2 linked regions of the Pleomorphomonas sp. PLEO genome follow. The protein of the gene in region 1 interacts with the protein of each later gene in a pairwise test. Links are inferred from orthologs where the notes say so. Each region holds a gene or a part of one and is shown on either strand. Other genes may lie near its edges.

What was found.
Region 2: the proteins of gltA (region 1) and AB6N07_RS18420 interact in binary tests that used the Escherichia coli proteins (3 or more experiments, as listed by UniProt). The link is inferred for Pleomorphomonas sp. PLEO from one-to-one orthologs.

What each region holds. Positions count from the first base shown.
Region 1 is NZ_CP166625.1:4,831,296-4,846,003, forward strand. The notes cover bases 8,642-11,525. They hold gltA (citrate synthase), read left to right. Parts: upstream 8,642-9,379; coding sequence 9,380-10,672; downstream 10,673-11,525. Other genes in these bases: gltX (glutamate--tRNA ligase), read left to right, coding at 8,642-9,015; lpxB (lipid-A-disaccharide synthase), read right to left, coding at 10,754-11,525. In the rest of the region: parE (DNA topoisomerase IV subunit B), read left to right, coding at 1-987; AB6N07_RS22355 (DEAD/DEAH box helicase), read left to right, coding at 2,355-3,977; AB6N07_RS22360 (GGDEF domain-containing protein), read left to right, coding at 4,203-5,258; AB6N07_RS22365 (ComEC/Rec2 family competence protein), read right to left, coding at 5,261-7,435; more of gltX, read left to right, coding at 7,591-8,641; more of lpxB, read right to left, coding at 11,526-11,941; AB6N07_RS22385 (LpxI family protein), read right to left, coding at 11,938-12,810; lpxA (acyl-ACP--UDP-N-acetylglucosamine O-acyltransferase), read right to left, coding at 12,807-13,613; 3-hydroxyacyl-ACP dehydratase FabZ, read right to left, coding at 13,735-14,166; lpxD (UDP-3-O-(3-hydroxymyristoyl)glucosamine N-acyltransferase), read right to left, coding at 14,232-14,708.
Region 2 is NZ_CP166625.1:3,964,663-3,979,408, forward strand. What follows is about bases 5,440-8,361. They hold AB6N07_RS18420 (lipid kinase), read right to left. Parts: upstream 7,376-8,361; coding sequence 6,503-7,375; downstream 5,440-6,502. Other genes in these bases: AB6N07_RS18415 (tlde1 domain-containing protein), read left to right, coding at 5,440-6,489; AB6N07_RS18425 (exopolysaccharide biosynthesis protein), read right to left, coding at 7,382-8,008. Outside these bases: AB6N07_RS18380 (PleD family two-component system response regulator), read left to right, coding at 1-142; AB6N07_RS18385 (NADH:ubiquinone oxidoreductase subunit NDUFA12), read left to right, coding at 263-655; AB6N07_RS18390 (nucleoside hydrolase), read left to right, coding at 848-1,795; AB6N07_RS18395 (DUF2155 domain-containing protein), read left to right, coding at 1,897-2,514; aat (leucyl/phenylalanyl-tRNA--protein transferase), read right to left, coding at 2,601-3,287; AB6N07_RS18405 (GNAT family N-acetyltransferase), read left to right, coding at 3,418-4,524; hemG (menaquinone-dependent protoporphyrinogen IX dehydrogenase), read left to right, coding at 4,656-5,213; more of AB6N07_RS18415, read left to right, coding at 5,332-5,439; AB6N07_RS18430 (amino acid permease), read left to right, coding at 8,370-9,773; AB6N07_RS18435 (LLM class flavin-dependent oxidoreductase), read left to right, coding at 9,902-10,912; AB6N07_RS18440 (aldo/keto reductase), read right to left, coding at 10,928-11,923; AB6N07_RS18445 (iron-containing alcohol dehydrogenase), read left to right, coding at 12,116-13,273; AB6N07_RS18450 (MG2 domain-containing protein), read right to left, coding at 13,334-14,746. UniProt on the Escherichia coli protein: In vitro phosphorylates phosphatidylglycerol but not diacylglycerol; the in vivo substrate is unknown.

The sequences.
Region 1 (14,708 bases):
GCTCAGGTGATGCCCGAGGATGTGATGACGTCCGCCGGCGCCATGCTTTCGGTCTTCGTGCGCGAGCCGGAATTTGTCGGCCAGACCAAGGACAAGCTCTCCACCGCCGAGGCGGCCCGCATCGTCGAGACGGCGGTCAAGGATGCCTTCGACCACTGGCTGACCGCTTCACCCCAGCAATCGGGACGCCTTCTGGACTGGATCGTCGAGCGCGCCGACGAGCGCCTTCGTCGCCGACAGGAAAAGGACGTTCTGCGCAAGAGCGCGGTGCGCAAGCTGCGCCTGCCGGGCAAGCTCGCCGACTGCACACAAAACGCCGCTCAAGGGTCGGAACTGTTCATCGTCGAGGGTGACTCGGCCGGCGGCTCCGCCAAGCAGGCGCGTGACCGCGCCAGTCAGGCGGTAATGCCGTTGCGCGGCAAGATCCTCAACGTCGCGAGTGCCGGCCGCGATAAGGTGACGGCCAACCAGCTCCTGTCAGACCTGTTGCAGGCACTCGGCTGTGGTACCCGCTCGCACTATCACGAAGACGATCTCCGCTACGACAAGGTGATCGTGATGACCGACGCCGACGTCGACGGCGCCCATATCGCATCGCTCTTGATCACCTTCTTCTACCGCGAGATGCCGCAGCTCATCCGTGGCGGCCATCTCTATCTCGCAGTGCCGCCGCTCTATCGCCTGACCCATGGCGGCAAGACCATCTACGCTCGCGACGATGCCCACCGCGAAGAGCTGCTGCGCACCACCTTCAAGAACAAGAAACCGGAGATCGGCCGCTTCAAAGGTCTTGGCGAGATGATGCCCTCGCAGCTCAAGGAAACCACCATGGACAAGAAGACGCGCACGCTGCTGCGCGTCGTCATGGTGGAGGACGAGGCGGAGCGGACGGCGGATTCGGTCGAGCGGCTGATGGGCAACAAACCGGAAGGCCGCTTCCAGTTCATTCAGGAGAACGCCGAGTTCGCCGAGGATCTGGACATCTGACGTCAAGATGCCGCCCCACGGCGTGCGATTGGGCTGGCAGCGCGACCAATCATCGCGCCGCCGGCAAATGGTGTTGTCAATTGCTGGAAGGCTGAGCCCTCCAACATCGGCAGTTTTTCTTATGACCAGTCGTGGAAAAACCTGGCGGCTGTTACTTTGTCGGCGTGATATCTTGAGCCTCGCTCGACCATCCTTTTCGTGCCGCTCATCGCCCCTTCTAGGCTCAGGACCTATTAAATTGGTTGCGGTCGCAAAGATTGGTTGATTCAATAGCAGCGTGAGGAGGCGTTGCGATGAGTGATCTGATCTGGCTGTCGGAGGCGCAGATGCGCCGGATCGAGCCCTATTTTCCGTTGTCACACGGGGTTCCGCGCGTCGATGATCGGCGGATCATCAGCGGCATCATCTTCGTGATCCGCAACGGCCTGCGGTGGCGCGACGCACCTGCTGAGTACGGTCCGCACAAGACGATCTACAACCGCTTCATCCGCTGGAGCCGGCTCGGCGTGTTCAACAAGATCTTCGCCGGGCTCGCCGCAAAGGGCGGGAAACCCGACCAACTGATGATCGATGCAACCCACCTAAAGGCGCACCGGACCGCAGCCAGCTTGCTCAAAAAGGGGCTGTTCCCCGACGTATCGGACGCACCAAAGGCGGCCTGAACTCGAAGCTCCATGCCGTGTGTGACGCAAAGGGCAGGCCGCTGGTCATGCTCCTGAGCGAAGGCCAGATGAGCGATTACAAAGGGGCGGCGCTCATGATCGACGCCCTGCCCAGGGCCAAGGCCCTGCTCGGCGACCGAGGCTACGATGCCGACTGGTTCCGCGCGGCACTTGCACAGCGCAAGATTGCCGCCTGCATCCCTTCAAGGCGCAACCGTAAGATCCAGATCCCCCACGATGTCGCGCTTTATCGCCAGCGCCACAAGATCGAAATCATGTTCGGCAGGCTCAAGGATTGGCGGCGAATCCACACACGCTATGATCGCTGCGCCCACACCTTCATGTCAGCGATCTGCATCGCAGCCACCGTCATCTTCTGGATCAATCAATGAGTCCTGAGCCTAGGAGAGAGCACGTAGAACTCCTTCCCTGCCAAGAAGATCGGCCGCTTAACTATCGCGGACGGAGTGATGGCTAGGTTCATCTGGCGTCCAAACGGACCGAAACGTACGTTGAAAGCCTCAGGGACCGCTTCCGAGTTGATTGAAGTAACAATAAACGCTGAATTCGGCAGGAATTGATTGACATACCGTCGATTCCACATATGGTCTCCGACGATATCCGGATCATACAAACTCGACCCGGAAGCGCGTGGATTCGCCTGCCTCAGTGTTCGAATCCTCAATCCAAGAGACCGCACACCACATGAATTTTTCTGATCTCGGACTGAGCGCCAACGTAATGGCGGCTGTTGAAGCGGCTGGCTATACGATTCCGACGCCAATCCAAGCGGAAGCCATTCCGCACGCTGTCACTGGCCGTGACGTCATCGGCATCGCCCAGACGGGAACTGGCAAGACCGCCGCTTTTGTGCTGCCGATGCTGACGCTCCTTGAGAGCGGTCGCGCCCGTGCGCGTATGCCCCGTACGCTAATCCTCGAGCCGACGCGCGAGCTCGCTGCGCAGGTCGAGGAGAACTTCGTCAAGTATTCGTTCAATAACAAGCTGAACATCGCTCTACTGATCGGCGGCGTGTCGTTCGATGATCAGGAGCGTAAGCTCGATCGCGGTGCTGACGTGCTGATCGCCACGCCCGGACGATTGCTCGACCATTTCGAGCGCGGCAAGCTGCTGCTCACCGGTGTCGAGATCCTGGTGATCGATGAAGCTGATCGCATGCTCGACATGGGCTTCATTCCGGACATCGAGCGCATCTGCAAGCTCGTCACCAAGAACCATCAGACGCTGTTCTTCTCGGCGACCATGCCGCCAGAGATCCAGGCGTTGACCGAGAACTTCCTCAACAACCCGGTGCAGATCGAGGTTTCGAAGCCAGCGAGCGCCGCTACGACGGTGGCCCAGCGTCTCACAGTCTCCGGCACCGAGGATTTTGAGAAGCGCGAGACACTGCGCGCCCAGATCGCCGCCGCCGAGGATCTGAAGAACGCCATTGTATTCTGCAACCGTAAGCGCGACGTGGCGGTGGTGTTCCGCAGCCTCGTCCGGCATGGTTTCAACGTCGGGGCACTGCATGGCGACATGGATCAGCGAGCCCGCATGGCAACGCTGGATGCTTTCAAGAAGGGCACGCTGACGCTGCTTGTTGCTTCCGACGTCGCCGCTCGCGGCCTCGACATCCCCGATGTCAGCCATGTCTTCAATTATGACGTGCCGATCCATGCCGAGGACTATGTCCACCGCATCGGTCGTACCGGTCGAGCCGGCCGGAAAGGCACGGCTGTGATGCTGGTCACCCAAGACGACGAAAAGCATCTCTCCGCCATCGAGAAGCTGATCATCACCGACATCGAATGGATCGGCGACCCTATCGTTTTCGATCCGGAAGCGCGCAAGCGGTCACGCGGCCGCAAGGGTGCCGAGAGCAGCAAGGAGCCGCGCCGCTCTCGTGCCAAGACGACGGATGGCGAAGAAGCCCGGGCGCCGTCTCGCTCGCGCCGCACCCGCCAGGAAGCCGTACCAACTGAAACGGCCGAAGCCTCGACCGAAGAGGCACCGCGCCCGAGTCGCAGCCGCGCTGCCCGACCCGAACGCGAGGCCAGGCCAGAGCGTGAGCCCAGGCCCGAACAGGAGGCAAGGCCGGAGCGCGCGCCGAGGCCGGAGCGCGAGGCCAGAGCCGAGCGTGAGCCGAGACCCGAGCGTGAGCCGAGATTGGAAAGAGGCGCCGAGCGGCAGCCTGTCCGTGCTGGCGAGCGTCCGCGCCCCATGCCCCGTCGCGATGTCGATGACGGCCCAGCCGTCGTTGGGCTCGGTGATCATGTCCCGGCCTTCTTGCTGCGACCGGTGCGGATCGCCAAAACCGCGAACTGACCATTTATATATCGGATCTTCCATCGAACGGCGGCTGCTTTAGCCGCCGTTTTCGTTTGGGACGGCGTCGCAAATCGCATCTGCTAGTCGGAAAAATCAGCCGCGTCGCGCTTCGCCGCGACCGGAAAGCTCGAATTTTACCAAACGCATGCACCTTTGCTTAACGCTCAATTCATGCCTACCGTTTATCAACGTGCAAGGGATGCGAGGGCAGTGGGCGGGACCATGACGCACCGGGAAGAGTTTCTGCGGACAATCGGTTATGGTGAAGCAGCCGTGGCACAGCTGCGGCGCAACGAGAATGCCGCCTATCCCAGAAACTACGAGCTCTGGTACAACTATTGTGCAGGATTCAATCACGCCCTCAACCGTGCCGTGAACGACATTCTGCGCACCAAAGGCCGCATCGAGACGGTCGAGCTCAACGCCATCTACAACCAGTTCATCTCTCCCTCACGTCTCTCCGATCGGATCGAGGATGTGGGAGGCCGTATTTCCGGCGAGATCGAAGGCGTCATGGCGGCGGTGAACAAGACCATGGCCGCCAATGCCACCTATGCCGGCACGCTGTCCGGAGCCTCGACGGAATTGACCGCCGGACCCGACCTTTCGCGGCTGCAGGGAATCGTTGGCGAACTGTTGGTTGCAACGCACGAGACGGAGAAGGTCAACCGCGAGCTGGAGGGACAGCTCGCCGACAGTCAGAGGCAGATCTCCGAACTCAAGGAAAGCCTCGAGTCTCTTCGCTTCGAAACCCTGACCGATGAACTGACGACGCTGGCCAATCGCAAGCATTTCGACCAGTCGCTGGAGCGGGCCGTGGCCAACGCCGCCGAGACGGACGGAGTCCTCTCACTCCTCATCACCGATATCGACAATTTCAAGTCGTTCAACGACAGCTTCGGCCATCAGACCGGCGATCAGGTGCTGCGCCTGGTGGCTCTGTCCGTCAAACAGGCGATCAAGGGGCATCATCTTGCCTGCCGCTACGGCGGTGAGGAATTCGCCATCATCCTGCCGAAGGCAAACCTTTCACGAGCTGAGGTAATAGCCGAACGCATCCGCGAGAGCGTCAAGGAGAAGGAGCTCAAGAAGCGCTCCACCGGGGAAACTCTTGGTTTCGTCACAGTCTCGGTCGGAGTCGCGACCTACCATCCGGGCGATACGGCCGTCTCGCTGATCGAACGTGCCGATACCGCCCTCTATCTTGCCAAGCGGGCTGGCCGCAACCGGGTTTGCACAGAGACGATGCTCGCCGTGCAAAACGAAGAAGAGGCGTAGCCTCAGCGCGCCGGGGCGAGCCATAGCCGGCGAGGAAAGCCGAGCACCCGGCCGGTTTCCCGCAAACGCAACGTGCCGTTATCGTTCCTCTGGATTTCGTAGGTGAGCGTGCCCGCTTCGGCGAGCCTGCTCCCGTCGAGCAGCGTGACTTCCGGATGACACCATGGCGGCGCCTCCAGCCCGGACACCACGATCGCCACAGTGGCACAATCGTCGCCGAAGGCGAGCGGTCGACTGACGACCGACACTGACGGCCGTCCAGCCACGGCTTCCAGTAGGCAAGCCTCCGGATCACAAGCGACATCGCGATCAAGATCGAGCATTTCGCCCGGGTCGATTCCCACGGCCGCCATCCAGACTCCCAGCATAAAGCCACCTTTCCCGCCGACCTTGTGCCATGTTCCATCCTCCTGTCGCACAAGGGCCAGCGAGCCGTCACCAGCGACGATGAGCCCTGGGGGCGAACCGGCACCGACGAAGGCGAGGCCAGCGAGCACCGGGACAAGCCCGAGCCAACGCTTGCGGCCACGCCACAGGCAGATCCAGAGGCCACCTGCCACAACGGCGAGCATGGTCCAGCCCATGGGGCGGCCATAAAGGCCCCCACCGGGTGTCCATTCGGCAACGGCATGGGCAACGGCGATCATCGCATCGATGCCAGCGCCCATAACGGTAAGTGGCACCCCCTCCAGGCCAAGTGGCATCATCAACGCGGCGCCCAGCGCCATTGGCATGATCAGCAATGATACCAGCGGCTCGGTGACAAGGTTGGCGATCATGCCGAGTGGTGCCAGACGGCCGAAATGATAAAGGGCCATCGGCAAGGTAGCGAGGCCAGCCAGCACGGTCGCCGCCAGGGCTGCCACCAGCCAGAGACCGAAGCGGCGCGCCATGCGAGCAAGCAAGCTGACGTCGCCTCCATCCATCGGCTCGCCCTGCCTGGTGCGCCATGCCTCCAGGCCTGCCATCAGCGCGACCACGGCGGCAAACGACATCTGCGCACCCGGCTCCATCACCGCCTCAGGCGAGAGCACCAGCGTGACGAGGGCTGCCACGGCAATAACGCGAAGCGACAGGGCGCGGCGATCGATCAGTATCGCCAAAAGCGACACTGCCACCGTGATCATCGAGCGCTCTGCCGGCACGTCCATACCCGACACGACGAAATAAGTGCCGGTGCCCAGCATCGACAGCATGGCGGCGATCTTTTTGATCGGTAGCGTGAGCGCCAGCGGCGGTATCAGCGCCAACATCAGGCGGATGCCGCCGAACAGGAAGGCGGCAACCAGGCTCATGTGCATGCCGGAGATCGACAGCACATGCGAAACGCCGGCGATGCGCATCGCCTCGTTGGTGGCGTCGGATATGCCGGCGCGGTCGCCGACAATCAGAGCCGCTGCGATGGCACCGGTGTCGCCGGGAAGCGCGGCGCGGATGCGGCCGGCCGCCGCCACTCTCACAGTCTCGATGCCGCTCAGAAGGGTAAGCCAAGTGTCGGCAGGAGGTGCCTCCGGCCACGATTTGACCGCGCCATAGGTGAAGCCGCTGGCACCAACTCCGGAAAACCATGCGACGCGGGCAAAGTCATAACCACCCGGCAGCGGCGGCGGCATAGGTGGGGCGAGCCGAGCGAGCATGGTAACCGCTTCGCCTGGCACCGGCACCTCGCCGCGCATCGTCACACGAACACGCGGCGGCAGGCCGCTCTTGGGACGCGGTTCAATTTCGACCGGCTGAACAAGCAGACGGGCAGCTCCCTTTCCCCGATCTTCGACCGCCACGACATGACCGCGTATCGTCACGGTCCGCTCGAACGGAAATATCGGGTGGGTAGCAAGACGAGTCATCAGCCCAGCATGCAGGAAGCCGAGGCAGGCGAGGCCGACGAAGATCGCCAAGTGTGAGACTGCGAGGGGGCGACGGGCGATCAGCACAAGCGCGGCGAGAGCGCCGATGCCGGCCAGCACCAGATCGATCGACGAAGGCTCGCTGGCCGGAGCAAAATAAAAGGCCGCGCCAACGGCGGCGGCCACCGGCCACCACAGGAAGCCGCGGCCGTCGTCGAGATCCTGGACAAAGGATTTTCGCAGAGCGGATAGCGTATGGCGCCATCCCGCACCGGCTGTTGGCCGGTGACGGACAGGAGTCTCGCTCTTCATCTCCGCCCGGACCGTCACAGTCGTCGCCTATTTCGTTACTTACTCTGTCCGCGCCGCGATCTTATTTTGCGAAACGTACGGCTTTCCTGTAAGACGCCGTCCACGCAATGGTCCGGCCGGCGACGATCCGCCATCCCTTCCGGACCAACCTGACATTTTTGGAACTATCGTCGATGTCCACACCCGTCGTCACGCGTTTTGCGCCGTCCCCCACTGGTTTTCTGCACATTGGAGGCGCGCGGACGGCGCTCTTCAACTGGCTCTATGCCGAGCGACATGGCGGTAAGATGCTGCTCCGCATCGAGGATACCGACCGCGAACGTTCGACGCAGGCCGCGGTCGATGCGATTATCGACGGGCTGACCTGGTTGGGCCTCACCTGGGAAGGCGAGCCGATCTCGCAGTTCCAGCGTGCCGACCGTCATGCCGACGTCGCGCGTGAACTCGTCGCCGCCGGCAAGGCCTATTATTGCTACTGCACGCCCGATGAGCTCAACGAGATGCGCGAGAGCGCCAAGGCGAATGGTCTGCCGCCGCGCTATGACGGCCGCTGGCGCGACCGCGATCCGTCCGAGGCGCCGGCCGGTGTCAAGCCGTCGGTGCGCATCAAGGCGCCGCTGGACGGTGAGACGGTGATCGAGGATGCGGTTCAGGGCACCGTCACCTTCCCCAACAAGGATCTCGATGACTTCATCATCCTGCGTTCGGACGGGACGCCCACTTATATGCATGCCGTGGTGGTCGACGACCACGACATGGGCGTCACCCAGATCATCCGCGGTGACGACCATCTCACCAATACGGCGCGCCAGAAGATCATCTACGACGCCCTCAGCTGGATCATGCCAAAGGTAGCGCACATCCCGCTGATTCACGGACCGGACGGTGCCAAGCTCTCCAAGCGCCACGGCGCGCTGGGCGTCGAGGCTTACCGCGCCATGGGCTACCTGCCGGTGGCGCTCCGCAACTACCTTGTTCGCCTTGGCTGGGCACATGGCGATGCTGAGATCCTCTCTACCGATGAGATGATCACGCTGTTCGACCTCGAGGGTATCGGTCGTTCTCCGTCGCGCTTCGATTTCGGCAAACTTGAGAACCTCAACGGTCACTACATCCGCCAGATGCCGGATGATGAGCTGGTGGGCCACGTTGTCGCCTTGCTCGACCACATTCCCCAAGGCGCGGCTCTGAAGGCAAAGCTCGACGACGGCAAGAAGGCACAGCTGGCCGCCGCCATGCCGGGCCTCAAGGAGCGCGCCAAGACGCTCCTCGAGCTGATCGACAATGCCGGCTTCCTGTTCGCCAGCCGGCCTCTGGTCCCCGATGAGAAGGCAGCTGCCCTGCTTGATCCGGCGGGCAAAGCGGCGCTTACCGACCTGTTGCCGCGGCTGGTCGCATTGGACGATTGGACGGCAACCTCCACCGAGGAGGTGGTACGCGCCTATGCCGCCGAGACCAGCCTCAAGCTCGGCAAGGTGGCGCAGCCGCTCCGCGCCGCCGCCACCGGGCGCACCACTTCGCCGCCGATCTTCGATGTGCTCGCCGTACTCGGCCGCGATGAGGCGCTTGGCCGCATTCGCGATGCGCTGATCGACTGAAGCAAGCAAACTCTTTAAGAAAATTGCCAACCCCGCCCGGTCAGACCGCGGCGGGGTTTTCACATCCTTGCGAGGAGGTGAGTGAACGGGCGAAAACTTGCTTTATTCGCACACCCAGACACGTCGATCAAAGCGCTGAAAACCACACCGAAACAATAACTCGAGCCCCAGAATGAGGTTCCGAGCCTCCGCCGAAATGGCAAGGCTGACCACCAATTCGACGGCTTGCCGGAGTAGGGATTTTCCGCTACGTGAAGAACGACATGCAACTGGGAGGTTGGCCGGCAGTTTACGTAAACGTAATCGCTTTGTCCTACCCCTCATTGGCCTGGTCCACCCGATCACCTGCTGGAGATCCGACCGAATGACCACGAAGAACGCGACCGTCACCATCGATGACAAGACCTATGAGTTCCCGCTCAAGGACGCGAGCATCGGCCCGAGCGTGATGGACATCTCAGCCTTCTATGGCAAGACCGGCCACTTCACCTACGATCCGGGGTTCACGTCGACCGGCGCCTGCGAATCCAAGATCACCTATATTGACGGCGACAAGGGCGTTCTGCTCTATCGCGGCTACCCGATCGAGCAGCTGACGCTTGAGGGCGACTATCTGGAAACCTGCTATCTGCTACTGTACGGAGAACTGCCGACCAAGGCGCAGAAGCAGCAGTTCGACGCCCACATCACCCGTCACACCATGATCCATGAGCAGATGACCCGCTTCTTCCAGGGTTATCGTCGCGACGCTCATCCGATGGCGGTGATGGTCGGTACGGTTGGCGCGCTGTCGGCCTTCTATCATGACTCGATCGATATTTCGGATCCGCACCAGCGGATGATCGCCTCGCATCGCATGATCGCCAAGATGCCGACGATCGCTGCGATGGCCTACAAGTATTCGATCGGCCAGCCGTTCATCTCCCCGAAGAACGACCTTGATTACGCGGCCAACTTCCTGCACATGTGCTTCGCGGTGCCGGCCGAGGACTACAAGGTCAACCCGATCCTCGCTCAGGCGATGGACCGCATCTTCACCCTGCATGCCGATCATGAGCAGAATGCCTCGACCTCGACGGTCCGCCTTGCCGGTTCGTCGGGTGCCAACCCCTTCGCCTGTATCGCCGCCGGCATCGCCTGCCTTTGGGGACCGGCGCATGGCGGCGCCAACGAGGCGGCGCTTACCATGCTGGCCGAGATCGGGAGCGTCGACCGCATTCCTGAATTTATCGCTCGCGCCAAGGACAAGAACGACCCGTTCCGCCTGATGGGCTTCGGTCACCGCGTCTACAAGAACTACGATCCCCGCGCCAAGATCATGCAGCAGACCTGCCACGAGGTTTTGCAGACCCTTGGCATCAAGGACGACCCGCTGCTCGACGTGGCTGTCGAACTCGAGCGGATCGCGCTCAGCGACGATTACTTCATCGAGAAGAAGCTCTATCCGAACATCGATTTCTATTCGGGCATCACCCTGAAGGCGATGGGCTTCCCCACCTCGATGTTCACTGTGCTGTTCGCCGTCGCCCGCACCGTCGGCTGGATCGCCCAGTGGAAGGAAATGGTCGAGGATCCGAGCCAGAAGATCGGTCGTCCGCGTCAGCTCTACCTCGGCGCGCCGCAGCGCGATTATCTGGAGCTCGACAAGCGCGGCTAAACGCCGCGTCATCGAACGAGACAAGACCCGACCCCCGACGGCAACGTCGGGGGTTTTCTCATTGAAGGAAGTGTAAAAAGTTCAGTTGCCGGCGAGCCGCAACACCACGCCCGCCGCCGTCTCGGCGGCGGGGCGGCCGTTCGGAAGTGCCATCATGTGGCGCAGACGCGAAAAAGCGGCGAGCTGCGCGGCACGAACTGGGGTGTCAGACAGGAGAGGCGCCAACGCATCGGCAAGCCGCTCCGGCTCCAAATCGGGATCGAGGAATTCCGGACTCGCCTTCTCGCCAAGAATGATGTTGGCGAGACCAAACATGGTGAGGTTTACAAGCCCCGGAATGCGACGAGCAATCTCCGAGATGAGGCGGAACAACGGGTCGCGCGCGTAGGCGATCACAGCGGGCACATCGGCGAGTGCCAGCTCCAGCGTCACAGTCCCGGACGTGGCAAGCGCCGCGTGCGCCGACCGGAACGCCGCCCATTTCTGGTCTTCGCCGATGATAATCCTCGGCCGCACTGCCCAACCGGCCGTTTCCCTTTCGATACGCTCTCTGAGCCGCTCGACAGCCGGAAGGACCGGCACGAACATCAGCCCACGCGCCGACAGGACATCGAGTACACGGCCATAGAGCGCCAGCATACGATCGATCTCGCCAGAGCGGCTGCCGGGCAGCACAAGCAGCCGCGGCGGCTCGCCCCCATCAAACGGCGAACGCTCGCCCGGCGCCGGCGTCAGCAACTCAGGCCGATCAATCAGCGGGTGGCCAACATAGGTGGCTTCAGGCCCCTTAAGGCGAGCAAGGACAGCCGGTTCAAACGGCAGGAGTGTCAGCACATGATCGATGTAGGCGGCCATCCTGAGGGCTCTCTTGGGCCGCCAAGCCCATACGGATGGGCAGACATAGTCGATGACCGGCAGGCTCGGCAATGCCGCCCTGACGTCACGCGCCACGCGATGGGTAAAGTCGGGGCTATCGATGATGAGCAATACGTCCGGCCGGCCGGCGATGACGGCGCCGACGGTCTCGGCAGTGCGAAGCTGGATGAGCGGCAGCCGCTTGACCACCGGTGCGAACCCCATGACGGCGATATCATGGAGGGGGAAGAAGCTCGACATGCCCTCGGCGGCCATCCGATCGCCACCAACGCCGAAAAACTCCAGCGGCCGTTCCGCCAGTCGTTTGAGGGCGATCATCAGCCGCGCACCCAGTTGGTCACCGGATTCCTCGCCAACGACTATGGCGACCCGGAGCGGCGGATATCCATTCATGACACGCCGTCCGGAAAAGGCCGAACCTGCAGGAACAACCGGCCCGCGTCGGCGGCGGTGAGGGTGGCCGGTCGATCGACGATCATGACCCGGCCGGCCTCCACGGCAACGCCGGCAAGACCGGCGGCCAAAGCCATTTCAACGGTACGCGGACCGATGGTCGGTAGATCGACGCGCAGATCTTGTTGAGGTTTGGCCGCCTTCACTAGCACGCCGGAGCGGTGCGCCGCCTTGAGTCGACCGCGCTTTCTAAGGTCGGCGACACGCAGCAGAAGTTCATCCGTGCCCTCTATGCCCTCGACGGCGACGACACGGCCGGAGATCGCCACCACCGCCTGACCGATGTCCAGACGACCGAGGGCCAGCGACGCCTCGACACCCTTGGCAATGTCGGTATCGGCGTCATCATTGGGTTTATAGCGTCCGAGGTTGCCGCTACCTCCCACCAGTTCCGGCGCCACCTGATGGGCGCCGACGACCCGATAGCCCCGATCCTCAAGGAAGCGAACCACATTCTTCAGCACGCTGTCATCACCGCCGACCATCAACGACAGGATTTTGGGCAGGCTCAGCACGGCACCGAGATCGACGCGGATCGCTGAAAAGTCCGGCCGATTGACAGCACCGCAGATCACGACTTCGCCGACACGCTCGCGCGCCAGGAGATCGAACAGCCGGCCGATCTCGCCCCAGCGCAGCCAGTGGTGATGGAAGGCCTCGATATCCAGATCGGCTTCGCCGACGATGCCGAATAAAACGACGGGTCGGCCAGCCGCCTCAGCCGCTCGCGCCACAACAGCGGGAACGCCACCACCGCCGGCGATGACACCCAAGGTCGGCCTGTTGGGAGCGGCGGTTACCAAGCTCATTCGGCCTCGCCATCCCGGCTTCGCGGTGTGCAGATGGCGCGATCACCGCCTGCCTTGATGAATTCGATCATGCGGTCGACCAGCGGACTGCCACCATGGGTTTCCAAAACACGGCCGAGACGTACAGACAACGGGTCATTGCCTTCGAACAACAGCTTATAGGCATTGCGCAAGGCATGGATATCGTCACGCGGATAATTGGCGCGCCGAAGGCCAACCAGATTCAAGCCGCCAAGGCGGGCGCGGTTGCCTGTCACCATACCAAACGGAATGACGTCGTTTTCGACACCGGTCATGCCGCCAACCATCACGCCCTCACCGATGCGCACCCACTGATGCACGGCACTGAGCCCTCCAAGAATGGCATTGTCGCCGATGTGAACGTGGCCACCGAGCGTGGCGCAGTTGACCAGAATAACGTTGTTGCCGACCACGCAATCGTGGGCGACGTGGGCGTTGGCCATCAAAAGACAGCCCGACCCCACACACGTCAGCATTCCGCCGCCCTCGGTTCCGAGATGCAGCGTCACGCACTCGCGGATCACTGTCCTCTCGCCCACTTCAAGTCGGCTCGGCTCGCCGTGATATTTGAGATCCTGCGGCACCATGCCGACCGTGGCATGCGGAAAAACGGTGACGCCGGCTCCAAGCGTCGTACGTCCATCCACCACGGTGTGAGCATGCAACACCACACCATCGCCGAGCCTGACATTCGGGCCGACGACGCTAAAGGGGCCGATGCTGACGCCTTCGCCGATCTCGGCGGCCGGGTCGACAACAGCGGAGGGATGAATGGTGCGCATGCGGATGATCCTCGGCGGCGACGCGGCAGGTGGCCGCTCGTTTCCCTATAGCTTCCGTTGCCGGCGAAGGGCCGCAATTTATGTTTCAGCGTATTACGGCATACCGGCAAACGGGGAGCCGTCAGGCATTCACCAACATGGCGCTGAGTTCCGCCTCGGCCACCTTAATGCCGCTGACGATCGCGGTCGCCTCGAACCACCACATGTTGGCCCGCTTCTTCAGCTTGCGAACGTGATATTCCACCACGTCACCGGGGCCGACGGGTTTCCTGAACTTCACCTTGTCGATGGTCATGAAGTAGACCAGCTTCGGGGCGGCACCGTCGGCCGAGGCGTGAACGCAGATGGCACCGGCCGTCTGAGCCATGCCCTCGATCATCAACACGCCGGGCATCACCGGCGCGTTGGGAAAATGCCCCTGGAACTGTGGCTCGTTGATGGTGACGTTCTTGATGCCGATGGCTGAATTGTCGCCATCGATCTCAATGATCCGGTCGATCATCATGAAAGGGTAACGGTGCGGCAACGCCTTGAGGAGCGCCTGGATGTCCATGACGCCCAGGGTGCCCTTGCCTGACGCTCCGGTTTCGGCCGGTGCCGTTGCGGTATCGGTCTCGCTCACGTTTCGTCCCTTCCCGTCGTCTGCTTCGCGGCCCGCTTCAGGGCCATCTGTTCCTTTGTCCATTCGCGGATTGGCCTGGCCGGCGTTCCGATCCAGCGCGCTCCCGCGGGCATATCGTCCTTCAACATCGATCCGCCAGCAAGCTGCGCGCCTTGGCCGACCGTGAGATGGCCCGCAATGCCGCTATAGCCACCGACAACCACATAGTCGCCAAGCTTGGATGAGCCGGAAATACCGACCTTCGCCACGAGCACGCAGTGACGGCCGACTTCGACGTTGTGTCCGATCTGCACTTCGTTGTCGATCTTGGTGCCTTCACCGATCATCGTGTCACGGTTCGAGCCGCGATCGATCATGACGTTGGCGCCAATCTCGACATCGTCCTGAATCACCACACGACCGATCTGCGGCACCTTGAGATGACCGCGCGGGCCCATTGCGAAACCGAAGCCGTCCTGCCCTATGCAGGCACC
Region 2 (14,746 bases), 870 kb from region 1 along the record:
AACCATGGCAGTCGACCAGTGGCAAGCCTTCCTGCGCACCAAGGAACAGCTCGAGCGCAAGGCGGGTCTCAAACCAGACAACGCCGCGCCGACGGAGAAGTCGGCGGCCAAACCAGCCTGGACTGCGCTCCGCCGAGGGTGAAGCTACTTCCGCAAAAAGCCGAAGGCGGCTCTGGACAAGCCCCCGCTACCTCGCCATAGTCCGCGCAAATACGTGGATGGCGAGGCCGCTGGCCGCGCCTGTGCGATGGGTTCGGAGATCATGACGTTCAAGGAACTGCTGACCGAAGTCTTCACTTGGTGGAACGGGCAAACCCTGGGTACCCGCTTCTACACCTGGAAGAAGGGACAGCGCGTCGGCGAGGACGAACTGGGAAACATCTATTACCAGACGAAGGATGGCGCCCGCCGCTGGGTCACCTACAAGGGTGAGGCCGAGGCCTCGAAGATCCCGCCCGGCTGGCATGGCTGGATGCATCATCGCACCAACGAACCGCCGACCAGCGAGCATTATCGGCCACGCGATTGGCAGAAGCCGCATCAGCCCAATTTGACCGGCTCGGCTGCAGCCTATAGGCCCAAGGGATCGCTCGCCTCGTCGGAGGGCCGGCCGGCCGTGACGGGCGACTACGATGCCTGGACGCCAGGGGCCTAGTTCAGGGGCCGCTTTCTCGCACACCGGACAGACAACGGGATGGATCGCTCCGTCCCGTTTTTCATTGGACGGCGGAAAAGCCAGTTGAGGCGGCCGGCGCTGTTGGACTCCCCAAGCGGAAGCGATAAGGTCGCGATTCAAATAGGTTAGTCAATCCGCTCGCCAGAGAGGGCGGTGAACGAAGGATTTTCTTTGATGTCTCCACGCTCGATCATCATAGACACCGATCCTGGCCAGGACGACGCCGTCGCCTTCATGTTGGCGCTCGCCTTTCCGGAGACGATCGACGTGCTGGGCATTACCACGGTCGCCGGCAACGTCGGTCTTTCCAAGACGTCGGCCAATGCGCTGAAGCTTTTGGAGCTCGTCGGCCGCGCCGATGTTCCCGTGTTCGCCGGTGCATCGGCGCCATTCGCCGTCAAGCTCGAGACCGCCGAATATGTTCACGGCGAGACTGGCCTCAATGGCTGGACTTTCCCCGATCCGGTAACGCCTCTTCGCCCGGAGTTCGCGCCGGATTTCATTGTCGACTGCGTGATGAGTCGGCCGGAAAAATCGGTGACGCTGGTACCGCTCGGTCCGCTGACCAACGTCGCGATGGCAATTGCCAAGGAGCCGCGCATCGCCACGCGGCTTGACAAGATCGTGCTGATGGGCGGCGCCAACATCGAAGGCGGCAACTCCACGCCGGCCGCCGAGTTCAACATCTGGGTCGATCCGCACGCCGCCCAACGCGTGTTCCGCTCGGGCGCCGAGATCGTGGTGATGTCGCTCGACGTCACCCATCAGGCTCTGATCCGCAAGGCATGGCTGGCCGATCTCGGTGCGTTGAAACGCAAAGCCGCCGAGGCTTTCGTCGGCCTCCTCTCGTTCTACGAACGCTTCGACGAGCGGAAATACGGTTCCGACGGCGGCCCGCTGCATGATCCGACGACCCTAGCCTACCTGTTGAAACCGGATCTGTTCGAGGGCAAATTCGTCAATGTCGAGATCGAAACCACCCCCGGCCTCTGTTTCGGCCAGACGGTGGTCGACCGCTGGGCGGTGACCGGGCGTGAGAAGAACGCCACCTGGATCACCAAAATCGACGCCGAGGGGTTCTTCGAGCTGATTCTGGAAGCATTCCGGCGCCTGCCCTGATAAGGGGATGCCAAGAGCTTGCCGCATTTGGCGTGTTGGGTGCGACAAAGGCGCCCAGCGCACCGCGCCAAGCCGAGAGCCACGCCAGTCAGATGCGATCCATGACGTTCAAGATCATCCTTCCGCTTGCCGCCCTCGGCCTGACGACCGCTCTCGTCGGACCGGCCTCGGCTGAGAAGATTGCCAACAAGGTGGCCGTCTTTACCGGGCTCGACAAGATCACCGGCCGGACCATCGATTTCGACGTCTATGTCGATGAGACCGTTCGCTTCGGCACGCTGCGCGTCACACCCAAGGTCTGCTATAGCCGCCCGGCTACCGAGGCAGCTGAGACCGATGGTTTCGTCGACGTGGAAGAGATCACCCTTGATAACGAGATCAAGCGCATCTTTTCTGGCTGGATGTTCGCTGCAAGCCCAGGTCTCAACGCGGTTGAGCATCCAGTCTACGATGTCTGGCTGATAGGCTGCCGCATGGACAGCGACATTCCGCCGCCGGTCGCCAGCAGCGCCGACGTGCGCGTCGCGGTCTCCAATCAAGCCAGCAGCGGCGCCGGCAGCGTTGATGATGGCGCTCCGGTCGTGCTCAGTTTTATTGGCGGGATTCCGATTCCGCCGGACAAGCCCGCCGTCCCCAGCATGATGATGGAAGATGCGCCGACGGATGCGCCAGCTGAAGCCCCCGCGGGCGAAGGCACCGACGGCCAAATCCTAGACTGATGTGCCGTCTTAGCTAAACTACTTTTCATTCAGAATCATCAACCCGTTGCGACCCCTTTAGAAGGTGTCGCATGAAGTTTGCGCCACTACGTCTGATCGGCAGACTCCTGCGTCGGCAGCCAGCGAAGGGCCTCGGCCCCGGAGATGGACGATGGCAAGGCATGGAAATCGCCTTGCGTGCCCAGCGCGGCCGTCAGCCTCTGCCCATAGATACGCTTTGGGATTTCGGTCGTGCCAAAGCGAGCGAGATGATCGGTAACGAACTGGGTATCGAGCAACTGATAGCCGCCAGCCCTGAGGCGCGCCACCAGATGCACCAAGGCCACCTTGGAAGCGTCGGTTACCGTCGAGAACATGCTCTCGCCGAAGAAAGCGCCTCCAATCGACACGCCATAGAGGCCGCCGACGAGCTTGCCATCCTGCCAGCTTTCGACGGTATGGCAATTTCCCCGCCGGAACAGCTCACCGTAGAGCTTGCGGATGGTAGCGTTGATCCAGGTTTTCTCGCGTCCCGGAGCCGGAGCGGCGCACCCTTCGACCACACCATAGAAGTCGGCATCGACCCGTACCTCGAAGCCGTCCTTGCGAACAGTGCGGGCAAGGCGCCGGGGAACACGGAAGCCATCGAGCGGAATGATGCCGCGCCATTCCGGCTCGATCCAGAACAGGTTGGGATCGTCGGCGCTCTCGGCCATCGGAAACATGCCGACCGCATAGGCCTTGAGCAAGATATCCGCCGTGAGCGTGGGGACGCTCGATGTCCGATCCGCCATGTCCGCGTGTTCCTCCATCGCCAAAACCAACCGCGCTTTCGGCGAGTTTACCTAGCGCGTTTATAAACTGTTTGGTCAGTTGTATAACTTAGTCTATCGCCTACTGTATCGGCGGCACAGCGGGGACGAGATGGGCGCTTTGTCAGGATACGAGATCGCAGTCCTCTCCGATAATGCCGCCATCCCCGCTCTGCTTGCCACTCCCGGCCTCAAGCGGACACCATTCCAATCGCCCTGCTGGCTCGAAGCCTGGTTCGCTGTTTTGCAACCATCCGGCACGGACTGCTGGCTCGGCGTCATCCGCGAGTCGGACGGCGGCCAGCCGCTGTTCCTGCTGCCGCTGGTCCGCGAACGATGCCACGGCGTTACCATGCTGACCCTGCCCGATCGGGGTATCAGCGACTATCATTCAGCCCTCGTCAGTCCAGAGTTCGCACCGGATCAGGAAACAATGGCGCGCCTCTGGGGCGCTCTCGTGGCAATGTTGCCCCCGGCCGACATCCTGTCGATCGAGCGGGTGCCGCCGGAAGCCGCTGAGCGAATGCGAATCGCGCAACTGATGCGTCCGTCCAGCTACTCGGCCCACGCAGTGCCGATCGATGCCGATTTCGCGGCGCTTCGCGAGCGCCGGTTCGATGCATCCACTGCCCGTCGGCTCGTCAAGAACCGCCGCAAGCTCGAAAACAAGGGACGGCTGACCTTCGATTTGATCAGCGGGCCGGAGGCTTTGCCTGACCTTGAAAGCCTCCTCGATTGGCGCCATCAACGTTTCAAGGATGTGAACGACGACAGGGACGCAGCTATCCAGCGCAGCTTCTACCGTCGGCTGGTCGAGGAAGGGGCACAGGCACGTGTCGGCCGACTGCGTCTCGACGATGAGCTGATAGCCGGTTGCCTCGGCCTCATCGATGACGACGGCATCCACGTTCTGGTCATTGCCTACAGCATAAATTTTGCCAACTGGGCCCCTGGCCTCTTGATGGTCGAGAGCTGCATCGCCGCTGTCGCCGACCTTGGACTCACCGTTTTCGACCTGACGATCGGTGATGAATCCTACAAACAGCTGTTCGGCGCCGACAGCATCGGCCTGCTCGAACTCCGCCAGCCATTAACGCTCAGCGGCCGTCTGGTGCTCTCCCTTCTCGACCTCAAGCCGCGGATCAAGTGTGCTCTTGAACGGCTGGGACTGCTGGACTTCGTCCAGCGCCCGCGGCGAAAGACTTCCGCGAAAAGCTGAGGCTTCCCTGGAAGAAAAGCCTGAAAACAAAGGGTTGAGCAAAGCTCCGATCCAACTAGCGACTTTTTGGTCTAGGCTTCGGTCGGCGGATGGCGAGTCGTGCCATGAGGACACCGATCGGGAAACAAGCCATGACGTCGGAGCGACCGAGAATTGCCATTTATTTCGCGAGCCGCGACGGGCAGACCCGTAAGATCGTCGAACGCCTCGCCGAACACCTCGATAGGCGTGGCGTTGGCGCGACTGTAACCGACCTTGCAGCCAGCGTGTCGACCGTCATCGACGCAGAGGCTGACCTCGTGTTGCTGGCCTCGGCTATCCGTTATGGCTTCCACCTGCCCCCTGCGCGGCGTTTCCTCGCCCAACTACGGACAGAGGTCCCCGAAACGCGCATTGCGGTGGTCTCCGTCAATCTGACGGCGCGCAAACCTGGGCGGCAGACCGCTGAAGGTAACGTCTACCTGCGCAATTGGCTGAAGCGGACCGGCCTTCGCCCTGCCCTCGCCGCCGCCGTTGCCGGCCGGCTCGACTATCCCGCCTACCGTTGGTTCGACCGAACGATGATCCAGGCGATCATGACCCTTACGGGCGGCCCTACCGACCCGACCACCGTTGTTGAGTATACCGACTGGGCGGAGGTTGAGGCGTTGTCGGAAGAGTTGGCCAAGCTCGTCAAAGCCCGGCTGTAAAGACTTTCCTTACCATAACTTGCGATCCTGACCTCGGAACGGAGCTTTTCCGCCGCCGCCGCCCTGATATGGGCGTCGGCGCGTGGACTTCGTGAGTAGGCGTTGAGTGAGTGTTGGCATGGCGACGTTGGCAGCGTATTCGAGCGGTTACGAGCCGATCTCCATCAGATCGTCAATCGGGTTCGCGGGTCTGCCGGCCGCCGCCGCCTTCGTGGCGGTAACCGCCGCGGCGGCGGTGTGGATCGGGCTCAGCCTTACGGCCGTCGGTACCGTCAGCGAAAACTTGTCGGCTGCTCGCCAGTCGATTTACGATTCCGGTCTCTCGGTCCGCCCGCTGCCGGCAACTCTGGCTCCGGCGAAAAAGCCGACCAAATTCGAAAAACTCCCCTCGATCACGGAAGAGGCCGCAAGCACCCTCTCGGCTGATGCCATCTTGTTATCTCGCCAAAACAAGGCGACCGCCGCCGTTGCCGTGCGCCTTGCAGAAGTGGCCGCAGGCTTGAGGCAGCAGCAGTTCGAGGCGCGGTTCCAATTGAACATCTCGCTGGAACGACGGGCTGCTCTGGCGGTTCGGCATGACCGGCTCGCCGCCCCCAACGCCGGGCTGCGCTCGCCGGTGGTGGTGGCCGAAATCCCGATGCCGGTGCCGCGCCCAGCTCTTCCGGCCAAGCCCGTCGAAGTTGTGCCGGAGGCGCCCAAGGTCGCAGCCGTTGCGCCGCCGGTGGTCGTTGCAGCTCCGCCCGTGGCGGTCGTCGCTCCTCCGGCGTTGCCAGAAAAACAGGAAAAACCGGCTGTCCTCGTCGATCCCAAGCCCAAGGCGGAGGTCGCCATTGTCGAGCCGTTCCGTAGGCCGGGCGTCGCCCTCTACGACATCGCAGCTGGCGTCGTTCACATGCCCAACGGCGAAAAACTCGAGGCCCACTCCGGCCTCGGCGACATGATGGACGACACGCGCTACATCCATGTCAAGATGCGCGGACCGACGCCGCCGGGGACCTACAAGCTCACCATGCGCGAGAGCCTGTTCCACGGCGTCGAGGCCATCCGCCTCACCCCCGCCGACGGCAAGAAGCCGTTCGGCCGCGATGGCCTGCTCGCTCACACCTACATGCTCCGCAAGCCCGGCGAGTCCAACGGCTGCGTTTCGTTCCGCGACTACGCGCGCTTCCTGGCCGCGTTCAAGCGAGGCGAGGTCAGGCAGATGGTGGTGGTGCCACGCCTAGGCAATAAGAGCGAACCCAAGGTCGCGTCGTTGTTTTCCTGGTTCAAGGGCTGAATCGGCGGAATGCCTAGGGTGCAAAAACCCGGACAGCGCCAGGGCGTATGCTGAAGACGGCAGGGGTCTCAGTGACTATCTCGCCGTCGGCATTGATCGGCATCGGCCGGCGCGTACGAATCTCAAAGCGGGTGCCGCTCATCGTCCGCACCTCGTCGCTCAGCCCTTGCCGCCCCTGTCGGAAGGCTAGCGCCATGAAGGGCAGCTTCCAGACGTCCCTGAATTCAAGGGAATAAAGATCAAGGCGGCCATCGTTGATTTCGGCCGTCTCCTCCACGATCATACCACCGCCATAATGCTTGCCGTTGCCGACCGCGATCTGAAACGAGCGGACCGTCGCTTCCTCGCCATCGTCGGAGCGGATGACCGCGCCGAATCTCCGGGCCTCGATCAGCACCTCGGTGGCGGTCAACGCGTAGGCGAGCCGTCCCCAGCGACGCTTCGTCTCCCGGCTCAGCCGGTCGGCGAGTTTGGCGCTCATGCCAAGGCTGGCCACATTGAAAAATGGTTTACCGTTGACGTCGCCGACGTCGATCGCCTTGATCCGGCCGGCGGAGATGATCCGCGCCGCGCCGACCATATCGAGCGGTAGGCCCAGCGTACGAGCCAGATCATTGGCGGTGCCGCCCGGCAGGATGCCAAGAGGTAGACCGCTGTCGATCAGCGCCGGAGCCGCGGCGTTGAGACTGCCGTCGCCGCCGGCTATCACCACAAAATCGACCCTATCGCCATAGCGTGCAATGGCCGCCGCAAGCGTTTCGCCCTCGCGCCATGCAGGCCGCAGCACGTCGATGCCGGCCTTGTGCAGTTCGGCAACCGCCGCATCGACCCCGACGCCAGCCGAGCGACTGTGTGGGTTGGCCAAAATGAGTGCGCGTCGATCCATTTGATGTCAGACAAAAAAGCTGGCGAGATAGGTGGCGATTTGGGCGCCGGCGAAAATCAGCACGCCTGTCCAGATAAACGTCGCAAGCGACAGGACAAGGCCGAGCATCAGGGCAAGACCGTCGCGAGCTACCAGCGACAGACCAATCACCAGCAAGCTGGCTACGGGCCCGATATTGCCAAAGGGGATCGGCAACGCCAGCACCACGGCAAGCAGTAACACCGGAATGCCCACCAGCATATGGCTTGATCGACCGGTCAGGGATCTCCATCGCCCCTCGCGCACCATTGCCTCCAGTCGCTTGACCCAGGGCAGTGCTCGCATGATGACGGACTTCACCCCATTGGCCGTGACATGGCGATCGGCAAGGAAGCGCGGCAAGACGAGGCGGTGATAGCCGATCAACATCTGGCAGGCGATGAGCACCAGACAACTGCCGGTCACCATTCCAAACGGTCCGGGAATGGGAATCATCGCCGGCAACGCCAGCGCGATCAATGCCAAGCCAAACCCGCTTGCTCCGAGGCGATGAATAAGGTCGCCAAGGGACACATGTTCGCGATCTGAAATGTCGGCGGCTATGCGATGAAGCATCGACGAGGCGTAACCACGAGCTTCACTGCCGGCCGTCATTGATCGGATCCCTTGCCTTATACATCTCGGTCCCGACCACGGCGGACCCCGCTCACTGCCATATTGGGATGCCGATAGGTAGATTCAATTACGCCTCGCTTGCTGATGAAAGTCGGTCTTCTGAAAGGCCTTCGGCAAGGCGGCTAACGCACTCGTAAAAACACGGCGTCTTTTCGAATGAGACTTTCGGAGCGGTTTTCGCGAAATCTTGCGAAATCGAATGGGACGAAACGCTTCTAGTTATTTCCCCGATCTTTCTTGACCGTCCGGTAAAGATAATAGCGAGGGCTCCTGGGCGAAGACCCACTTTCCCCGGCATCAGGCCGGTGGATAAGCAAGAACCATATTTCTGGGGGCTGGATTGAACCTCGCGAGAAAGAAAAGCATCGCCGAACTGATGGCGCAATCGGGCGGCAAAACTCTGCCGCGGACGCTCGGCGCATTCGACCTGTTCATGATGGGTGTCGGCGTTATCATCGGCACTGGCATCTTCGTCATGACCGGCGTCGCCGCCGCCACCTACGCAGGCCCGGCGATCATCCTGTCCTTCGCCTTCTCGGCGGTGGCCTGTGCCTTCATCTGCCTGGCCTATTCGGAGCTGGCCTCGTCGCTGCCGGCCGCTGGCAGCTCCTATGCCTACAGTTATACCGCTGCCGGCGAGTTCGTCGCCTGGCTGGTCGGCTGGAACCTGATCCTCGAATACACTGTGGGCGCTTCTGCGGTCGCCGCCGGCTGGTCGGCTTACTTCGTCGGGATCCTGAAGTCCGGCGGCATCGAGCTGCCGCACGCATTGACCGCCGTGCCGCACGATGGCGGCATCGTCAACCTGCCGGCCGTGCTGATCATCGCCTTCCTGACGTTCCTGCTGGTACTCGGCGTGAGAGAGAGCATGCGCCTGTCGCGCATCCTCGTCTTCATCAAGCTTGGCGCCATCTTCCTGTTCCTGCTGCTGGCGACGCCTCAGGTCAATCCCCAGAACTGGGTGCCGTTCCTGCCCTTCGGCATCAACGGCATCACGGCCGGCGCGGCGATCATCTTCCTCGCCTATATCGGTTTCGACTCACTCGCGACGGCGGCCGAGGAGACGAAGAACCCACAGCGCAACATGCCGATCGGCATCATCAGCTCGCTCGTCGCCTGCACCGTGCTCTATATGGCCGTGTCGGCCGTACTGACCGGTGTCGCCCCCTATGCCGAGCTCAACAACGCCGAGCCGGTCACCTACGCTCTGCGCAAGATCGGCTACAACTTCGGCTCGGCCATCGTCGGCGTCGGCGCCATTGCCGGCCTGACCACGGTCTGCCTGGTGCTGATCTATGCCCAGACGCGCGCCTTCTTCGCCATGGCCCGCGACGGACTGATCCCCGAGGGCATCTGCAAGGTACATCGGAAGTTCGGCACGCCGCATATCGCGACGATCTTCGTCGGAACGATGATTGCCCTGATCGCCGGCTTCACGCCGATCGGCATCGTCGCCGAAATGTGCAACATCGGAACGCTGTTCGCCTTCATCGTGACCAGCGCGTGCGTGCTGATCCTGCGCAAGACCCATCCGACGCTCGAGCGGCCGTTCCGTTGCCCGGCCGCTTGGGTGGTCGCGCCGCTCGCCATCATCTGCAGCCTGATTATCATGTTCAGCCTGCCGGGCGCCACTTGGATCCGCTTCGTCGTGTGGAGCATCCTCGGCGCGGTGATCTACCTTGCCTACGGCGCTCGTCACAGCAAGCTTGCGACAGCGGACGCCGTCGCCGTGCCGGCGGAATAACAGGCACAGCTGCCAACATCCGCCGCCGCTGATCTTCGCTCGCGCGATTGTCATCAGCGGCGGCGGCTTCGTCCCTTGATGCGAACGAAAGGCGACGGCACATAGGAGATCACCGCAAGGAGATCCTCATGCCGCCGCTTTCGATCCTCGAGCTTGCCCGCGTCACCGAAGACACCGATCCGAAGGGCGCGCTCGATAACGCTCGTGACCTTGCTCGTCACGCCGAAAGCCTCGGCTACCGACGTATCTGGGTCGCCGAACATCACAATATGCGCGGCATCGCCAGCGCCGCCACGTCAGTTGTGATTGCCCATATAGCCGGCGGCACTTCGACCATCCGCGTGGGTGCCGGCGGCATCATGCTACCCAATCACGCCCCCTACATCATCGCCGAGCAGTTCGGCACGCTCGCCCGCCTTTACGGAGATCGTATCGACCTCGGCCTCGGTCGGGCGCCCGGCACCGATCAATTGACGCTGCGCGCCATCCGGCGGCCACCGGAGGCAGCGGATAACTTTCCCGAAGACGTATTGGAGCTACAGGCCTATTTCGAACCGGCGGCGGAAGGCCAAAGGCTGGAAGCCGTGCCGGCCGCCGGCACGCGCGTGCCGCTGTGGATCTTGGGCTCAAGCCATTTCGGCGCTCTGCTGGCTGCCGAACTCGGCCTGCCCTATGCCTTCGCCTCCCACTTCGCACCTGACCTGCTGCTGCCGGCGCTCGACATCTATCGTAGCCGCTTCAAGCCGTCGGCGACGCTCGAGCGTCCCTATGCCATGGTCGGCGCCAATATCATCGCCGCGGATACCGATGAGGAAGCGCGGCGGCTGTTCACCACGCAGCAGATGTCGTTCGCCGGCATTCGGCGCGGTGCGCGCGGTTTGTCCAAGCCCCCCATCGACGACATCGATAGCTTCTGGACGCCGCAGGAGAAGGCTGACGTCGGCCGCATGATGTCCCGCTCGATCATCGGATCGCCGGAGACGGTGCGACGCGGCCTCGACGATCTCGTCGGGGAGACGGGCGCCGATGAGATCATGTTGGTTTCCGACGTCTACGATCACAAGAGGCGGCTAAAGTCGATTGCGCTGATCGCTGAGGCGGCCGGTATGACGACCGACGCACCGCTCGCTGTCCTGTGACGGTCAGCGCACCGCTCAGCTGAAACCTGCCACGGCGTGCGGCACATAGGGGCCTTCGAGCGCGGCGATCTCCTCGGCCGTCAGGCGGACATCGAGTGCCGCCACGGCATCGGCGATCTGGCCGGGCTTCGAGGCGCCAACGATGGGTGCGGAAACCTCATTCTTCTGAAGCACCCAGGCGAGCGCCACTTGGGCGCGCGGCAGTCCGCGCGCCGCGGCGATCGCTGCCACCGCATCGACGATCTGACGGTCGGACTCCTCGGTTCCGTTATAGAGAGTCTTGCCGAAGGCATCGAGTTCCTGCCGGCGCGAGACGCTTTCCCAGTCGCGAGTCAGGCGACCGCGCGCCAGCGGGCTCCAGGGAATGACCCCGATACCTTCATCGCGGCATAGCGGCAGCATCTCGCGTTCCTCTTCGCGGTAGAGCAGGTTCAGATGGTTCTGCATGGTGACGAAGCGAGTCCAACTGTTTTTCTCGGCGACATGCAGCGCCTTGGCGAACTGCCAGGCGAACATTGAGGACGCGCCGATATAGCGGGCCTTGCCAGCCTTCACCACGTCGTGGAGCGCCTCCATGGTCTCTTCGATCGGCGTGCCATAATCCCACCGGTGGATCTGGTAGAGGTCGATGTAGTCGGTGCCGAGACGGCGCAGGCTGGCGTCGATGCCGGCGAAGATCGCCTTGCGGGAAAGACCGGAGGCGTTCGGCACTTTCTTCGCCTCGTTGAAGGCCAGCGGGAAGTAGATTTTTGTCGCCAGCACGATCTCGTCGCGGGGCGCGAAATCCTTGAGTGCCCGGCCGACGATCTCCTCCGATGTACCGTCGGAATAACTGTTTGCCGTGTCGAAGAAGTTGATACCGGCCTCAACGGCCTGCTTGATCAATGGCCGGCTCTGGTCCTCGGGTAAGGTCCACGGATGGGCGCCACGCTCCGGCACGCCATAGGTCATGCAGCCAAGACAGATGCGCGAGACGTCGAGGCCGGTGCGGCCGAGCTTGGTGTAGTCCATGGGAATCCCCTTGATCATCCTGACTTTGCCCGGAGCCTAGCAGGTTCGGCTGCAAGCGGAACAGCGTCGACCGGCAAGCCAGCCGTGCGCCTGAAGCTCATCGGTCGCGGAGAGTGGTGTCATCGGCAACGCCAATTTGTCGACCGGCTCGCATCGCGATAGAACTTGCCGCTTAGATTGTTCGAGGACGCCATGCAAAGCTTCACCTACTGGAACACCACCCGTATCCATTTCGGCAAGGGACAGATCGCTCGTATTTCCGAGGAAGTGCCGGCCGACGCCCGCGTTCTCATCACCTATGGTGGCGGTTCGGTTCTGAAGAACGGTGTCATGGATCAGGTGCGAGCGGCGCTTGCTGGCCGCGCAGTGATCGAGTTCGGCGGCATCGAGGCCAATCCGCATTTTGAGACACTGGTGAAGGTCAGCGAGCTGGCGCGCGCCGAAAAGATCGATTTCCTGCTGGCGGTCGGCGGCGGATCGGTGGCCGACGGCACGAAATTCGTGGCCGCCGCCGCGCTGTTCGAAGGCGACCCGTGGGACATCCTCGTCGAGCGCGGCACCAACGTCCGGGCCGCTCTGCCGGTCGGTTGCGTCATGACGCTGCCGGCGACCGGCTCCGAGATGAACCGCAACGCCGTCATCACCCGTGCCAGCACGCAGGACAAGCTGCCGATGAACTCGGTGCATGTAATGCCGCGCTTTTCGGTGCTCGATCCGGAGACCACCTTCTCGCTGCCGCCGCGCCAGACGTCCAACGGCGTCGTCGACAGCTTCATGCATGTGCTGGAGCAGTACCTGACTTATCCCGTGGACGCCAAGGTACAGGACCGCTTTGCCGAGGGCCTTCTACTGACGATCCTAGAAGATGGGCCAAAGGCGCTCAGCGAACCGACCAACTACGCCGTCCGAGCCAACCTGATGTGGGCGGCGACCATGGCACTCAACGACCTGCTGTCGCGTGGCGTGCCGGGAGATTGGGCGACGCACCGCATCGGCCACGAGCTGACCGGCCTCTATGGGTTGGACCACGCGGCGACACTGGCCGTCGTGTTGCCGTCGCTGCTCAAGGTAAAGCGGGCTCAGAAGCGGGAGAAGCTGCTGCAATATGGCGAGCGGGTATTCGGCATCACGACGGGCAGCGAAGACGAACGCATCGATGCTGCCATCGAGCGGACGCGCGCCTTTTTCGAAGCGATGGGGGTCAAGACCAGGCTCTCCGACTACGGCCTCAACGCGGATATCATACCGGTCGTGTCGGAGAAATTGCGCCAGCACTGGCAAGTGCCGCTTGGCGAACACCGCGACGTCACACCTGAAGTCGCCGCTGAGATCCTGGAACTGGCGCTCTGACGAGCGGCAGACCGGCTCGGATAGAAAGGGCGGCCGCCGCGCCGCCCTTTCCTCCCCCGATCACTGTAGCGGACCAATCACCTCGACATGGCCGGCGCCGGTGCGAGCCTGCCGTTCCGGCCGGTACATGTCCTCAAGCGTCGCCGCCGGCAGGTTGAAGCTGCCGGGAGCGACGGCGCGGGCCATATAGGCGAACTGGAACTCCGTGGTGTCCTTCAGATCGAAGGCCACGGTGAAGCGGTCGGTCTGGTATTCGGTGTGAGCGGCGTTATCGAGCGGTGCCAACCAGTCGAGCGCTGCCACATCACCGGCGCGGACCAGCGACGGATTGTCGATGGCAAAGCCCGCCGGCAGCGGATCGTTCAGCACGAGACGCGCCCAACCGGACTGCGACGTCGTCACACCGAGCACCACGACCATGCGATCGCCGAGCTTGACGGCCGACGGATCGATCTCATTGCCGTCGAGGTCGTAGTAGGTGCGCGTCAGCGCGTAGCCATTGCCACCCGCCGGCTCCGGTGTCGCCGGAATGCCGGTTACGGTCACCCGGGCGTCGACCGCCGTCTTGCCGACATTCTTCACGACAAGCCCCGTAGCAACATCCCCCGGCTCATATTTCGCCGTGAAAACGCCCTCGTGGGGAGTGCCTGCCACGTCGAGTTCCGGCTTCAGCCCGTCTTTCAGCATGGCGTGGGCGGCAAGCAGCATCCAGGCTTGTTCCTGCGTGGAGGTATAGGTGCTTGCCTTGTAGAGTTTGCCCACCTCGCGGCTGAGCCCCTGATAATCGAAGCTCGTCAGCTTCGATTCCGAAGCAAGCGCCAGAATGGCGGCGCCATCGCGGAGGTCAGAGCCATAGTCGGCACGCCAGAGACGCGCGCCGTCCTTGCCCTCATTGAGCAGATCGAGCGACGAACGGAACGCGCCGGACGCCTTCTGGCTATCACCGTAAAGGGCGAGTGCTGCCCCGAGCTGAGCGCGGGCGAGCGGGGTTCCGAAGGAGTCCAGCTTGGTTTCCGCGAAGAAGCGCAGGTCGCCGATCGAGGCGCGGCCGTTGCGCGCCAGCACGTACAGTCCGTAAGCGACATCCTCGCCTCCATCAGTGAAATCGGAGGCATAGGCGACGCGGTTCTTGAGATTGGTCACCGCCATGTCATAGGCAACCGGCGGTACCGTATAGCCCTTCTCCTTGGCACGGGTCAGGAAGTCGGCGACGTAGGCGTTGAGCCAAAGATCTTCCGATCCCGGGCCCCAAAGGCCGAAGGAACCATCCGAACCCTGGTTGACCAGAAGCGCATCAATCGCCTTCTGCACCCTGTCATGAACAGGCGCCTCGCCGGCAAGGCCCGCCGCCAGGATGACATCGTCGAGGTAAACCAGTGGCAGCGCCCGGCTGGTGATCTGTTCCGAGCAGCCATAGGGATACTTGTCGAGCGCGTGAACGAGGCCCGGCAGGTCGATGCCGGCGACGGTCCC